Regions from separate parts of the Streptomyces sp. NPDC001480 genome, predicted to be linked through region 1. Evidence: predicted binding sites of a transcription regulator. Region 1 holds the regulator's gene; the other holds the start of a gene.
What was found. The regulator HrcA, encoded in region 1, represses chaperone genes, less so after heat shock. The targets are predictions, from matches to a motif close to TTNGCACTCNGNNNNNCNGAGTGCNAA.
Positions count from the first base shown of each region.

Region 2: the regulator HrcA is predicted to act here: its motif matches at 3,158-3,184, upstream of groL (chaperonin GroEL).

Region 1 covers NZ_JBIAVX010000005.1:266,909-272,339, forward strand. The annotation lists gene ACFY01_RS14145 (nitronate monooxygenase) at 1-989, opposite strand, end outside; gene dnaJ (molecular chaperone DnaJ) at 1,282-2,415, opposite strand; gene hrcA (heat-inducible transcriptional repressor HrcA) at 2,416-3,432, opposite strand; gene ACFY01_RS14160 (MBL fold metallo-hydrolase) at 3,607-4,344, shown strand; gene ACFY01_RS14165 (DUF3097 domain-containing protein) at 4,376-5,191, shown strand; gene ACFY01_RS14170 (Uma2 family endonuclease) at 5,169-5,431, opposite strand, start outside.
Region 2 covers NZ_JBIAVX010000015.1:199,289-204,719, reverse strand. The annotation lists gene ACFY01_RS33455 (glucosyl-3-phosphoglycerate synthase) at 1-464, opposite strand, end outside; SAM riboswitch class I at 607-761, shown strand; gene thrC (threonine synthase) at 780-2,066, shown strand; gene ACFY01_RS33445 (ubiquitin-like small modifier protein 1) at 2,063-2,338, shown strand; gene ACFY01_RS33440 (cold-shock protein) at 2,781-2,987, shown strand; gene groL (chaperonin GroEL) at 3,348-4,970, shown strand; gene ACFY01_RS33430 (Uma2 family endonuclease) at 5,050-5,431, opposite strand, start outside.

The DNA of each region.
Region 1 (5,431 bases):
TCGCGCGCCATGCGGTGCCCCTGGCCCGCCCACAGCGCCATGCCCTGCGCGTCACCGGCCTTGGCGGCGGCCTTGCGCAGCGGCGCGGTCAGGTGGTGGACCTCCGGGTAGGCGGCGGGGGCGTACGGGCCGTGCTCCCGCAGGAACCGGTTGACCAGGCCGCGGGCCGGGCGGCCGGAGAACGCGCGGGTCAGCTCGGTGCGGGCGTACAGCGGGTTGGTCAGCGCCTGCTTGTGCAGGGCGTTCGCGCCGGACTCGGGGGTGGCGAGGAACGCGGTGCCCAGCTGGGCCGCGCTCGCGCCGGCCGCCCTGGCCGCGGTGATCTGGCTGCCGCGCATGATGCCGCCGGCGGCGACGATCGGGATGCTCACGGTCTCGCGGACCTGCGCGATCAGCGAGAGGAGACCTATGCCGGAGCCGTCGGTCTCCTGGACGTCCCGGTGGGCGCCCTGGTGGCCGCCGGCCTCCACGCCCTGCGCGATGACCGCGTCGGCCCCGGCCCCCTCCACCGCGAGGGCCTCCTCGGCGGTGGTCGCGGTGACCAGGGTGAGGGTGCCGGCCCGGCGCAGCGAGTCGAGCACGTCCCGGCTCGGCACGCCGAAGTGGAACGAGACCACCGGCACCGGGTTGTCCAGCAGCACGGCGAGCTTGGCGTCGTAGCCGTCGTCCCGGCCGCTGTCCGGGTCCCCGAGCTCGGTCTCGTACCAGGCGGCCTCGCCGGCCAGCTGGTGGGCGTAGACCTCGACGGCACCGGACTCGGCATACTCCGGCTGCGGCATGAAGAGGTTCACGCCGAAGGGGCGGCCGGTCAGGCTCCGCAGCTGCTTGATCTCCTGGTACATGCCGTCGGCGGTCTTGTACCCGGCGGCCAGGAACCCGAGACCGCCCGCCTCGGAGACGGCGGCGGCGAGCTGCGGCACGGAGACGCCGCCCGCCATGGGGGCCTGCACGATCGGATAAGTGAAGAGATCGGTCAGTGCGGAGGACATGACGGCATGTTGTCACGTCCTCCGAACAAGTCCGAATCCGGGCTTCCCCTGACATATGCCAGGGGAAGATGTAGGCGCTGGCCAGGCAAAATAAGCCCGTCCGGCGCTTGAGGACGAGGCCGTTCAGGCCGAAGCGGGGGTCTGGGGGCGGCAGCCCCAGGCACGCTCACCGACCGTTGAACGCGTCCTTCAACCGCGAGAACAGACCCTGCTGCCCCGGCTGACCGTGCCTGCCCGGGGGCAACCCCCGGACCCCCGGCAGAGCCGGTCAGCCACCGCGCACCAGCTCACCTCAGCGCCCGTTGAACGCGTCCTTCAACCGCGAGAACAGACCCTGCTGCCCGGGCTGGAACTGCCCCTGCGGGCGTTCCTCGCCGCGCAGCTTGGCAAGCTCGCGCAGCAGTCGCTCCTGCTCGGGGTCGAGCTTCGTCGGGGTGGTGACCTCGACGTGCACGATCAGGTCGCCCCGGCCGCCGCCCCGCAGATGCGTGACGCCCCGGTTGTGCAGCGGGATCGACTGGCCGGACTGGGTGCCCGGGCGGATGTCGACCTCCTCCATGCCGTCCAGCGTCTCCAGCGGCACCTTGGTGCCGAGGGCGGCCGCGGTCATCGGGATGGTGACCGTGCAGTGCAGGTCGTCGCCGCGCCGCTGGAACGTGGAGTGCGGCAGCTCATGGATCTCGACGTACAGATCACCGGCGGGACCGCCGCCCGGACCCACCTCGCCCTCACCGGCGAGCTGGATGCGGGTGCCGTTGTCGACACCGGCCGGGATCTTCACGGTCAGGGTCCGCCGGGAGCGTACGCGGCCGTCGCCGGCGCACTCCGGGCACGGCGTCGGCACCACCGTGCCGAAGCCCTGGCACTGCGGGCAGGGGCGCGAGGTCATGACCTGGCCCAGGAAGGACCGGGTGACCTGGGACACCTCACCGCGGCCGCGGCACATGTCGCAGGTCTGGGCGGTGGTGCCGGGCGCGGCGCCCTCGCCGTTGCAGGTGTTGCAGACGACCGCCGTGTCGACCTGGATGTCCTTGGTCGTGCCGAAGGCCGCCTCGTCCAGCTCGACCTCGATGCGGATCATCGCGTCCTGGCCGCGCCGGGTCCGCGAGCGCGGGCCGCGCTGGGACGCCGTACCGAAGAAGGCGTCCATGATGTCGGAGAAGTTGCCGAAGCCACCGGCCCCGAAACCGCCCGCGCCGCCGCCCGCCTGTGAGAGCGGGTCGCCACCGAGGTCGTAGACCTGCTTCTTCTGCGGGTCCGACAGCACCTCGTAGGCGGCGTTGATCTCCTTGAACCGCTCCTGCGTCTTGGGATCAGGATTGACGTCCGGATGCAGCTCGCGAGCGAGCCGACGGAAGGCCTTCTTGATCTCTTCCTGCGACGCGTCGCGGCGCACGCCGAGAACGGCGTAGTAGTCCGTGGCCACTTACGACTCCGCCAGGATCTGTCCGACGTACCGTGCCACTGCGCGTACCGCTCCCATCGTTCCCGGGTAGTCCATGCGGGTCGGTCCGACCACGCCGAGCTTGGCAACCGCCTCGCCGCCCGAACCGTAACCGACCGACACCACCGACGTGGAGTTGAGTCCCTCATGGGCGTTCTCGTGGCCGATGCGCACGGTCATGCCCGAATCCTTCGCCTCGCCCAGCAACTTGAGCAGGACGACCTGCTCCTCCAGCGCCTCGAGCACCGGCCGGATGGTGAGGGGAAAGTCATGTCCGAAGCGGGTGAGATTGGCGGTACCGCCGATCATCAGCCGCTCCTCGTTCTCCTCGACGAGTGTCTCCAGCAGGGTGGAGAGCACAGTCGAGACCGTACCGCGATCCTCCATGTCGAAGCCCTCCGGGAGGTCCTCGACCAGTTGCGGCACATCGGTGAACCGGCGGCCCGCGACCCGGCTGTTCAGCCGCGCGCGCAGGTCCGCGAGCGACGCCTCGCCGAACGGGGCCGGGCAGTCGACCATCCGCTGCTCGACCCGGCCGGTGTCCGTGATCAGCACGAGCATCACGCGCGCGGGGGCGAGCGAGAGCAGTTCCACGTGCCGCACGGTCGAGCGGGTCAGCGAAGGGTACTGCACGACCGCGACCTGCCGGGTCAGCTGCGCGAGCAGCCGCACCGTGCGGGCCACGACGTCGTCGAGGTCGACGGCGCCGTCGAGGAAGTTCTGGATCGCCCGCCGCTCGGGGGCGGTCATCGGCTTGACGCCCGCGAGCTTGTCGACGAAGAGCCGGTAGCCCTTGTCGGTGGGGATGCGCCCGGCGCTGGTGTGCGGCTGCGCGATGTACCCCTCGTCCTCCAGGGCCGCCATGTCGTTGCGGACGGTGGCCGGGGAGACGCCGAGGCTGTGCCGCTCGGTGAGCGCTTTCGAGCCGACGGGCTCCTCCGTGCCGACGTAGTCCTGGACGATGGCGCGCAGCACCTGAAGCCTGCGTTCACTCAGCATCCGCGCACACCTCCAGAAAGTCGTCCCCTGCGGCCCTCGGGCCCTTGGCCTGGCACTCTGAGCTCGCGAGTGCCAGCATCCCCCGGCCCAGTGTACGGCCGTGGGGTACACCCCGGGCAAGGCCGGTTCGTGCCGCCGTGCCCGGGTGTTGGTCGTACCCGCTAGCGTCGCGGTATGACCGTGACTTGGGAAGAGCTGGGGTGGGAGCGGGTGGCCGCCGGGGTGGGCCGGGTCCGGCTGCCGCACTGGGACTGCACGACGGGGCTGGTCCTCGGCGAGGGTACGGCGCTCGTGGTCGACGCGGGGTCGACTCTCGCCGAAGGCGCGCGCCTGCGCGCGCAGGCCCAGGAGCTGGCCGGGTGCCGTGTGACCCATCTCGCGCTCACCCACCCCCATTTCGACCATGTGCTCGGTGCGGCGGCCTTCGCGGGCGCGGAGATGTTCGCGGCGGTGGGCATGGACGCGCTGTTCGCCAACGAGCGAGCGGAGCTCCGCCTGGACGCCGTCCGGCAGGGGGTGCCGGTGGCGGAGGCGGACGAGGCGGCGGACTCCCTTCCGCTGCCCCGCCATCTGGTGTCGGGCGAGTGGACCCTCGACCTCGGCGGAGGCAGGCAGGCGCTGCTGGCCAACGTGGGCCCGGGGCACAGCGGCCACGACCTCGTGGTGCTCGTCCCCGGCTCGGTTCCCGGCGAGCCCGAGGTGGTGTTCTGCGGCGACCTGGTCGAGGAGTCCGGCGAACCCCAGGCCGGTCCAGACGCCGTACCGTCCCAGTGGCCCGCCGCCCTGGACCGGCTGCTGGCCCTCGGCGGGGAGGACGCGCTGTACGTGCCCGGTCACGGAGCGGTGGTGGACGCGGCGTTCGTGCGGCGGCAGCGCGACGAGCTGGCGGCGCGTTTCGGCGTGTCGCCCTGATGGCGGAGCGGCTTCTCCTATCGTCATCCGAATGCGCCAGTACTCCGCCGACCTGACCCCTTCGTGGAAGAAGCCGAAGCCCGTCCCGGAGGTCCCGGCGGAGCCCGGTCTTGTGGTGGAGGAGCCCGGCACCGGTTTCTGCGGCGCGGTGATCCGCTGCGAGGCGGGCACGGTGACCCTGGAGGACCGCTTCGGCAAGCACCGGGTGTTCCCGCTGGAGCCGCGCGGGTTCCTGCTCGAGGGCCGGGTCGTCACGCTGGTGCGGCCGTCGTCGTCCGCTCCGGTACGTCCCACCCGTACCGCGTCCGGTTCGGTCGCCGTCCCCGGCGCACGCGCGCGCGTGGCCCGCGCCGGGCGCATCTACGTCGAGGGCCGGCACGACGCGGAACTTGTCGAGAAGGTGTGGGGCGACGACCTGCGCATCGAGGGCGTGGTCGTGGAGTACCTGGAGGGCGTGGACGACCTGCCCGCCATCGTGGCCGAGTTCGCCCCGGGGCCGGACGCGCGGCTCGGTGTCCTGGTGGACCACCTGGTGCCGGGTACCAAGGAGTGGCGGATCGCGGAGTCGGTGACGAGCGAACACGCGCTGGTGGTGGGTCACCCGTACATCGACATCTGGGAGGCGGTGAAGCCGGCCGCCCTGGGGATTCCGGGCTGGCCCCGGGTGCCGCACGGCCAGGACTGGAAGACGGGGGTCTGCCGGGCGCTGGGCTGGCCGTCGGAGAACACCGGGGCGGTGTGGCAGGCGATCCTGAAGCGGGTGGGGTCCTACAAGGACCTGGAGCCGGAGCTGCTGGGGAGGGTGGAGGAGCTGATCGACTTCGTTACGGGTAGCGGTGGGGCCTGACGTTGGGGAATGTTGCGAACTCGGTGGTATCGAGTTCGAGCCCGAGTTCCTCCAGTGGCAGCGGCGCCCCGAACTTGGTGACCTGCTGCCGCTGATAGTCGGCGTCGTCTCCCTTCCCGACGGGCCTCGTCAGCAGGACGCACTGCGCCATGACCGGATCCACGATGAGGTAGACGGGCACCTTGCCGGCAGCGTAGATCGACCGCTTGATCTCGTAGTCCCGCTGGACGCTGGTCTTGG
Region 2 (5,431 bases), on a different contig from region 1:
TTGACCAGGTCCACGTCCGGGTCGGTCAGCAGTGGGCCGACGATCCCCGACACGAAGTCGGAGGAGAACTGCCGCAGGTCGGCGTCGATGAAGCAGACGATGTCCCCGCTCGTGACCAGCAGCGAGCGCCACAGGACCTCGCCCTTGCCGGGCACGGCCGGGATCCGCGGCAGGACGGTGTCGCGGTGGACGACCCGGGCGCCGGCGGCGGCGGCCACCTCGGAGGTGCGGTCGGTGGATCCCGAGTCGACGACGACGATCTCGTCGACCAGCGGGGCCTGCCGCATCAGGTCGTGGCGGATGATCGCGACGATGTCGCCGACCGTCTCCTCCTCGTTGAGCGCGGGCAGCACGACGCTGACCGACTGGCCTGTTCGCTGCTTTGCGGCCAGGATCTGGTGGAGCGGGCGATCGGTGACGGACCAGGAGCGGTTGCTCAGCCAGCGCTCGACTTCTTCCAGCACGGTGGGCGGCTCCTCACTGTTTGTCTCGCGGTACGGACGACTATCTCAACTGTCCCGGCCTTCGGTTACAGTCTTGGACAACGCGGATGACCATCGCATGTCCGAGGTCGCCGTCGTTCACAACCGCACAACAACCGCATACCGCTCATCCAGAGGGGCAGAGGGACACGGCCCGATGAAGCCCCGGCAACCCTCCAGCCGGTCTCGTAGATCAGTGTTGATCGTTCCGCGAGGCTCCCGGCTAGGGAAGGTGCCAAATCCGTCTCACGGCGAGATGCGTCGTGAGGAAGATGAGGAGAAAGGGCCTCGCCTCACATGGCTGTGCAGACTGTTGCAAGCACCACTGACTCCACCGTAGACCTTGGCCCCGCCGCGGCGCTGAGCTGTCGTGAGTGCGGCCACCGGGTGCCGCTCGGACCGGTCTTCGCCTGCGAGGAGTGTTTCGGCCCGCTGGAGATCGCCTACGACTTCTCGTCCTACGACACCGAGGAGCTCCGCCGGCGGATCGAGGCGGGCCCCGCGAACATCTGGCGTTACGCGCCTCTCCTGCCCGTCCCCGCGGACGTGGCCAACAAGCCGAACATCAACCCCGGCTGGACCGCCCTCGTCAAGGCGGACAACCTGGCCCGCGAGCTCGGTATCGAAGCGTCGCACTTGTACGTGAAGGACGACTCCGGGAACCCGACGCACTCCTTCAAGGACCGCGTGGTCGCCCAGGCGCTGGAGGCGGCGCGCGCCTTCGGTTTCACCACCCTCTCCTGCTCCTCCACCGGCAACCTGGCCGGCGCGGTGGGCGCCGCGGCGGCCCGCGCCGGCTTCCGTTCCTGCGTGTTCATCCCGCACGACCTGGAACAGGGCAAGGTCGTCATGGCCGCGGTCTACGGCGGCGAGCTCGTCGGCATCGAGGGCAACTACGACGATGTGAACCGTTTCTGCTCCGAGCTGATCGGTGACCCGGCGGGCGAGGGCTGGGGCTTTGTCAACGTCAACCTGCGGCCGTACTACGCGGAGGGGTCCAAGACCCTGGCGTACGAGATCTGCGAGCAGCTCGGCTGGCGGCTGCCGGACCAGATCGTGGTGCCGATCGCCTCCGGCTCCCAGCTCACCAAGATCGACAAGGGTCTCCAGGAGCTGATCAAGCTCGGTCTCGTCGAGGACAGGCCGTACAAGATCTTCGGCGCCCAGGCCGAGGGCTGCTCGCCGGTGTCCACCGCGTACAAGGCGGGGCACGACGTGGTACGCCCGCAGAAGCCGAACACCATCGCCAAGTCCCTCGCCATCGGCAACCCGGCGGACGGGCCGTACGTCCTCGACATCGCGCGCCGCACGGGCGGCGCGGTGGAGGACGTGACGGACGAGCAGGTGGTCGACGCCATCAAGCTGCTGGCCCGCACGGAGGGTATTTTCGCGGAGACCGCGGGCGGCGTGACGGTGGGCGTCACGCAGAAGCTGATCAAGAACGGCGTCCTCGACCCGACCAAGACGACCGTCGTCCTCAACACGGGCGACGGCCTCAAGACGCTGGACGCGGTGGCAGGCACCGGCCTGACCGCCACGATCCGCCCCAACCTCGATTCGTTCCGAGAGGCAGGCCTCGCATGAGCGTGACCGTCCGTATCCCGACCATCCTGCGTACCTACACGGGCGGCCAAGCCGAGGTCCAGGCCGAGGGCGCGACCCTCGCCGACGTCATCTCCGACCTGGAGAAGAACCACACCGGTATCGCCGCCCGCGTCCTGGACGACCAGGGCAAGCTGCGCCGTTTCGTCAATGTGTACGTCAACGACGACGACGTGCGTTTTGAGCAGGGTCTGGAAACGGCGACCCCGGACGGCGCGGGCGTCTCCATCATTCCGGCCGTCGCCGGCGGCTGACCGAATGACAGAACATTACCTTCGGTAACACAGGTTACCGAGAGTTCATCGAATTGCCCCCTCCGTGAGAGAAGCGGAGGGGGCAATTCTGTGTGATTGAGCGCGGTACAGTTGGGGAACGCGCTCCTGAACCCCGGGTCGAGAACCCCGGATTCGCACCGCACACCCGACAAGAAGTAGCCAAAGTGTGCGTATCTTTTGCGCCTTATGAGCCTTTTGTGGGGCCCGAATTGCCCTGAATTCGGCCGAATTTTTGGCAGATTCCCGACCGTGCCCGTCCAGATTTCTCGTCCGATTGACCTGTTGCAGACGGCAGTTGGACAGATACATTCAGCCGCGGTCGACGCGTTCCGGCGCACGCCCCCAATCCTTGGGGGGTGAGGTCTGACCCGGATCCGCGAGGTGTGGATCTGTGCAAGGGCCAGTAATAGGGGAGTTAGGCATGGCTCAGGGCACCGTCAAGTGGTTCAACGCGGAGAAGGGGTACGGCTTCATCGCGGTCGACGGTGGTGCGGATGTTTTCGTCCACTACAGCGCGATCCAGATGGACGGTTACCGCACCCTGGAAGAGGGTCAGCGGGTCGATTTCGAGATCTCGCAGGGCCAGAAGGGGCCGCAGGCGGACATGGTTCGGCTCGCGACCAGCTGAAGCACGCGCCGACTGACAGCGACGTTCTTCTGTACATCTTCGAAGGGCCCGTACCTCCCGGGGTACGGGCCCTTCGGCCTGCCCGGTGGCCCTCCTGCCTGCCGGGTGGCCCTCCGGCCCGCCCGGACGCCGTGCGTGCCCGCTGTTCACCTGGGTATCCGCTCGAGCCGCTTGCACTCGGCATGGGCGAGTGCTAATCATTGGCGTTAGCACTCTGAAGGTGAGAGTGACAACGAAGGACCGGGTCGGTGAGGCCCGCAGGCCAAGTGGGGCAAGGAACCACGGGGCCCGCGAGCCGTCCGTCGCGGGCGCGGGCGCGGTCCGAAGGAATCACCCCCAGTCCTGGAGGGACCACTTCACATGGCCAAGATCATCGCGTTCGACGAGGAGGCGCGGCGCGGCCTCGAGCGCGGCATGAACCAGCTCGCGGACGCCGTGAAGGTGACGCTCGGCCCGAAGGGCCGCAACGTCGTCCTCGAGAAGAAGTGGGGCGCCCCCACGATCACCAACGATGGTGTCTCCATCGCCAAGGAGATCGAGCTCGAGGACCCGTACGAGAAGATCGGCGCCGAGCTGGTCAAGGAAGTCGCCAAGAAGACGGACGACGTCGCCGGTGACGGTACGACCACCGCGACCGTTCTCGCCCAGGCCCTGGTCAAGGAGGGCCTGCGCAACGTAGCCGCCGGCGCCAACCCGATGGCCCTCAAGCGCGGTATCGAGAAGGCCGTCGAGGCCGTCTCCGCCGCCCTGCTGGAGCAGGCCAAGGATGTCGAGACCAAGGAGCAGATCGCTTCCACGGCCTCCATCTCCGCCGCCGACACCCAGATCGGCGAGCTCATCGCCGAGGCCATGGACAAGGTCGGCAAGGAAGGCGTCATCACCGTCGAGGAGTCCCAGACCTTCGGTCTGGAGCTGGAGCTCACCGAGGGTATGCGCTTCGACAAGGGCTACATCTCGGCGTACTTCGCCACCGACATGGAGCGGATGGAGGCGTCGCTCGACGACCCGTACATCCTCATCGCCAACTCCAAGATCGGCTCCGTCAAGGACCTGCTCCCGCTCCTGGAGAAGGTCATGCAGTCGGGCAAGCCGCTGCTGATCATCGCCGAGGACGTCGAGGGCGAGGCCCTGTCGACCCTGGTCGTCAACAAGATCCGCGGCACCTTCAAGTCCGTCGCGGTCAAGGCCCCGGGCTTCGGTGACCGCCGCAAGGCCATGCTCGGCGACATCGCCATCCTCACGGGCGGCGAGGTCATCTCCGAGGAGGTCGGCCTCAAGCTGGAGAACGCCACCCTCGACCTGCTGGGCAGGGCCCGCAAGGTGGTCATCACCAAGGACGAGACCACCATCGTCGACGGTGCCGGCTCCTCCGACCAGGTCAACGGCCGCGTGAACCAGATCCGCGCCGAGATCGAGAACAGCGACTCCGACTACGACCGCGAGAAGCTCCAGGAGCGCCTGGCCAAGCTCGCGGGCGGCGTGGCCGTCATCAAGGCCGGTGCCGCCACCGAGGTCGAGCTCAAGGAGCGCAAGCACCGCATCGAGGACGCCGTCCGCAACGCCAAGGCGGCCGTCGAGGAGGGCATCGTCGCCGGTGGCGGCGTGGCCCTGCTCCAGGCCTCCGGTGTCTTCGAGAAGCTGGAGCTCGAGGGCGACGAGGCCACCGGTGCCGCCGCCGTCAAGCTGGCGCTCGAGGCCCCGCTGAAGCAGATCGCCGTCAACGCCGGCCTCGAGGGCGGTGTCGTGGTGGAGAAGGTGCGCAACCTGACCCCGGGCCACGGCCTGAACGCCGCGACCGGCGAGTACGTCGACCTGGTCAAGGAAGGCATCATCGACCCGGCGAAGGTGACCCGCTCTGCCCTGCAGAACGCCGCCTCCATCGCCGCGCTCTTCCTCACCACCGAGGCCGTCATCGCCGACAAGCCGGAGAAGGCCGCCGCGCCTGCCGGTGGCGGCATGCCGGGCGGTGACATGGACTTCTGATCGACCGGTTCCGGTTGATCTGCGTCCTTACCGAGGGCGGTATCCCCTGTTCCGGCAGGGGGTGCCGCCCTTGGGCGTTTCAGTCGGCGTACCGCTTGAGCGGCTCGGTGTCGAGGGTGATGCTCACCGGGGGCGGGAGCTCGATGACCGCTCCCCAGGGGTACGAAGGGGACTGCTGGTAGTGGCCGTCCTTGGGTTCGCTGTAGACGACGACGGTGCAGTTGTCGCGATCGACGAGGAGGTAGACGGGGATGGTGGCCTCCGCGTAGCCGACGGGCTTGTCGACGCGGTCGCGCTGGTTGGTGTCGCGGTCGTGCGAGGTGATCTCCAGGGCCAACAGGATGCCCTCGGTTTCGGACCATTCGCCGTGGTCGACGAAGTGGTCCACGGGTGCGAGCGCCGCGTCGGTGCGGGCACGACCCCTGCGATACGCCTCGACCTTGACCCCGGACTCGGGTACG